Regions from separate parts of the Lysinibacillus sp. NPDC095746 genome, predicted to be linked through region 1. Evidence: riboswitches for the same ligand, from Rfam matches in the RefSeq annotation. Region 1 holds a riboswitch; the other holds the start of a gene.
What was found. Region 1 has a riboswitch for lysine ahead of ACIQ7N_RS22630 (amino acid permease). Riboswitches for the same ligand answer to the same signal wherever they lie in the genome.

Region 1 (2,209 bases):
CGAACACCAGTGTAAATGGTGAAACAGCGATATCTTCTGATAATAAACGTGCGTCTGTAAAGGGAATCAGCATCCCAATTGCAGCAATCGCTAAAATATAGAATAAAAGAATTCGCCAGAAAACAGACTTAACGGCTTTCGGAATATTTTTACCAGGGTCATCCGTTTCACCTGCTGTTATTCCAAGTAACTCTGTCCCTTGGAACGAGAATCCCGCAGCTAAGAAAATACCAAATGTAGCAAGGAGACCTCCGTGGAATGGTCCATCACTAATGAAGAAATTCGTAAAGCCTACAGGAGCTTGTCCTCCTAAAATACCAAAAATCATTAAAAAACTGATGATAATAAAAATGATTACTGTGACAACCTTTATCATTGCAAACCAATATTCACTCTCACCATAGCTTTTTACCGATAATAGATTGAACGTTAAAACTACAGCAATAAATAAAACAGTCCAAAGTGCTGATGAGCTATCTGGGAACCAATATTTCATAATTAATGAGACGGCAGAAATTTCTGCTGCAATTGTAATTGCCCAGTTGTACCAGTAGTTCCAACCAAGTGCAAAACCTAAAGCTGGATCTACAAATTTTGTAGCATACGTACTAAAAGAGCCTGATGATGGCATATAAGCTGCCATTTCTCCTAAGCTCGTCATTAAAAAATACACCATGATACCGATTAATGCATAAGCGAGTAGTGCACCGCCAGGGCCTGCTTGCGCAATGGCACCACCACTAGCTAAAAACAGCCCTGTACCGATTGTACCGCCTAATGAAATCATTGTAATATGACGACTTTTTAATTCTTTTTTCAGCTTCGGTGCTTTATGACCGAGCTGATTGACTTTTATTTCACTCACGATATAGCTTCCTTCCTTTTTAAGAGGCAAAAAAATGCCATCACATGAACGTTGCTGTGATGGCTAAGTAAATCCTCTGTTCCTTCAAAATGATAGCTCAACACGTTGTTCAAACGTGACAGTTCTGTTCCTTTCGGAGACAGCCCCAGCATGAGGTTTTCAAGTCCCCTCACACTTCGGCAGTATTTCCTTTCAGCTAATTTCTCTAATGCTTGTCATTTCCATTAACATACTCTTAAATACCGCGACCTCTACCTCAATACAAACATGAGGCATTAAATATTAAATTTATGATGGGTTTTAGTTTAACATACGACCTATGGCATTTCAATAACCCGAGTAATATTCTATATTTTGCGAATTTTCCACTATTTTTATTTATGTGATAAAGTGGTATAGTGATTCAATCAGAATTGTTCTACCAAGGGGGGATTTATTTGACTACTCATGAACATACCGATACTTATCCTAGCAGAAAAATTAATTGGAAAGGCACAACCTTATTACTCGTTATCGGCGTAATTTGTATTGCCTCGACATTACGGATGCCGCTAACAGTTGTTGGACCAATTATTTCCTTTATTCGCGAAGACCTCGGCATATCCAATATACTAGCAGGCTTTCTAACAACGATCCCATTGCTAGCATTTGCAATCATTTCACCATTCGCACCAGTTGTCGCACGTAAAGTTGGACTAGAATTAACATTATTGTTATCAACTGTTCTTTTAGGGGGAGGAATTGTACTACGCTCCGTTGGCACAACTAGTTTACTCGTATTTGGTACGATGCTAATTGGTATAGCCATTTCATTCGGTAATGTACTAATTCCAGGATTACTTAAATTGAAATTTCCCTATCACGTAGGTTTACTTATGGCATTTTTCACAATGTCGATGAATTTAACGGCTGGACTCGGTGCTGGCATTAGCTATCCTGTTGCCAATTCATCACTTGGTTGGCAAGGCGCACTGGCAATCTCACTTGTTCTTGTGGTGTTAACCATTGTAATTTGGATTCCACAGTTGCAATTTAATAAGCCTGAACCGACTGTTAAGACTACGAAAGAACGTACACCATTATGGAAATCACCTGTTACTTGGGCAGTAGCGGGAGCTATGGGATTTCAGTCATTATTATTCTACACAACTGCCGCTTGGATTCCTGAAATTTATATATCACAAGGATTAGCTGCAGATCGTGCGGGCTGGATGTTTTCCATTATGCAATTTTCACAAGTTCCAATGGCATTAGCTGTGCCTATTATCGCTAGTAAAATGACATCTCAACGTCCTCTCGTTTTAATGTTTACACTATTTTACTTAATTGGCTTTATCGGAGTAG
Region 2 (2,209 bases), on a different contig from region 1:
CTCCAGTAGCAGCACCACAAGCAGCTCCAGCAGCACCTAAAGCAGTTGCAGCTGTAGATGAATCACGTGTAACAATTGAAAAAATGAGCCGTCGTCGCCAAACAATTGCAAAACGCTTACTTGAAGTAAAACAATCTACAGCAATGTTAACTACATTCAACGAAGTAGATATGACAAACGTTATGGCTTTACGCTCTCGTAAAAAAGACCAATTCTTCGAGTCAACTGGCTCTAAACTTGGTTTCATGTCATTCTTCACAAAAGCTGTAGTTGCAGCTCTTAAAAAATACCCATATGTTAACGCACAAATCGTTGGTGATGAAATTCACTTAAACAACTTCTTTGATATCGGTGTAGCTGTATCAACAGAAGAAGGTTTAGTAGTACCAGTTGTACGTGACGCTGACCGCAAAAACTTTGCTGAAATTGAAGATTCAATTGCAGACCTAGCGAAAAAAGCACGCGATAAAAAATTAGGTTTAGCAGATCTTCAAGGTGGCTCATTCACAATTACAAATGGTGGCGTATTCGGTTCATTAATGTCTACACCTATCATGAATGGTACACAAGCTGGTATCCTTGGTATGCATACTATCAAAAAACGTCCAGTTGAAGTGAATGGTGAAGTAGAAATTCGCCCAATGATGTACTTAGCCCTTTCTTATGACCACCGTATTATCGATGGTAAAGATTCTGTAGGCTTCCTTAAAACTGTTAAAGAACTACTTGAAAACCCAGAAGATTTATTATTAAATTCTTAATTCCTGAGTTTATAAAGCCCTGCGAACAATGTTTGCAGGGTTTTTTCTTTTTTGGAACAGTTTTAAGGAGTCGACGAATAGAAGAGCTAGGGCGACGGTAAAAAGAGACGAGGACTCTTTCGGCAAAGCGGCAGTCTTAATAATTTTCACCTTTTATAAAGGACTAAAAGGCATTTAAAGGAATAAAAAACCATAATATTGTAATTAGTCAGAAAAGTAACAAAATTATCTTGACGAACTTATTAACTTTATAGTAGTATCTTAATATCAATTAAATATACAAACCTCACTTTTTCTTATTGTGAGGTAGAGGCGCGGTATTTATTAGTTCATTGTTGAGTACAAGCAAGCGAAGACGCAATGGAGAAGGAACTATCGCCGAAGTATAAAAGGAGCTCGTACTTTTATGCTGGGTCTGCAGTGAATAAGTGCAGGACTGTCCTAGTAAATTATTTTCCAGGTTTACTAGGTTGTGCTATCTCGGAATAATGGAATTATAGTGAGGATTTGGGCAACTGTTAAAAAAAGTAAGACCTAAGTTCAGTACTTAGGTCTTTTTTGGTACAGTTGTCTTATTTTTTACAGAAAAGGGGAATGTTATATGAAAAGACAATGGTTAGTATTAATGTTGACCGTCATGACTGCAATTTTGCTAGCAGCTTGTGGTGCTGGTGACAAAAAGGCTACAATGTCATCTAGTAATGACGGTAACAAGACGAGTACGGAAGAAGGCGGCGGCCAATTCCGTGTTGGAATGGAAGCAGGTTATGCTCCGTTCAACTGGACACAGCAGGATGATGCAAATGGTGCAGTAAAAATTGCGGATAATGCAGAATATGCGGGTGGTTATGATGTGCAAATGGCGAAAAAAATCGCTGAGGGCTTAGGAAAAGAATTAGTTATCGTTAAATTGGAATGGGATGGCTTAGTACCGGCGTTACAATCCAATAAAATTGATGTAATCATTGCAGGTATGTCACCTACTAAAGAGCGTAAGCAAACAGTTGATTTCACTGAAAACTACTATACATCTGATTTTGTTATGGTCATAAAAAAAGGCAGTAAATATGAAAAAGCAACTTCTATCCAAGATTTTTCTGGTGCTAAAATTACATCACAATTAAATACATCTAACTACAATGTCATCGATCAAATCAAAGATGTAAAAAAACAAACTGCAATGGATAATTTCCCGGCGATGCGTGTTGCATTAGAAGCTGGAAAAATTGACGGCTATGTAGCAGAACGTCCAGAAGGTATTTCTGCTGCTGCTGCAAATGATAAGTTCACGTATGTGAAGTTCGAAAAGGGCTTCGATACAGATATTTCAAATACATCCATTGCAGTTGGTTTACGTAAAGGCGATGCGCATCTTGAAAAAATAAATGAAATCTTAAAAGGTATTTCTGAAGCTGATCGCCAAAAAATTATGGAAGAAGCCATTCACC

Region 2: linked by a shared signal. The riboswitch ahead of ACIQ7N_RS14870 (transporter substrate-binding domain-containing protein) and the one ahead of ACIQ7N_RS22630 (amino acid permease) in region 1 are both predicted to bind lysine.

The regions. Positions count from the first base shown of each region.
Region 1 covers NZ_JBIWGL010000048.1:21,680-23,888, forward strand. The annotation lists gene ACIQ7N_RS22630 (amino acid permease) at 1-865, opposite strand, end outside; lysine riboswitch at 951-1,127, opposite strand; gene ACIQ7N_RS22635 (CynX/NimT family MFS transporter) at 1,303-2,209, shown strand, end outside.
Region 2 covers NZ_JBIWGL010000019.1:6,798-9,006, reverse strand. The annotation lists gene odhB (2-oxoglutarate dehydrogenase complex dihydrolipoyllysine-residue succinyltransferase) at 1-761, shown strand, start outside; lysine riboswitch at 1,061-1,247, shown strand; gene ACIQ7N_RS14870 (transporter substrate-binding domain-containing protein) at 1,363-2,209, shown strand, end outside.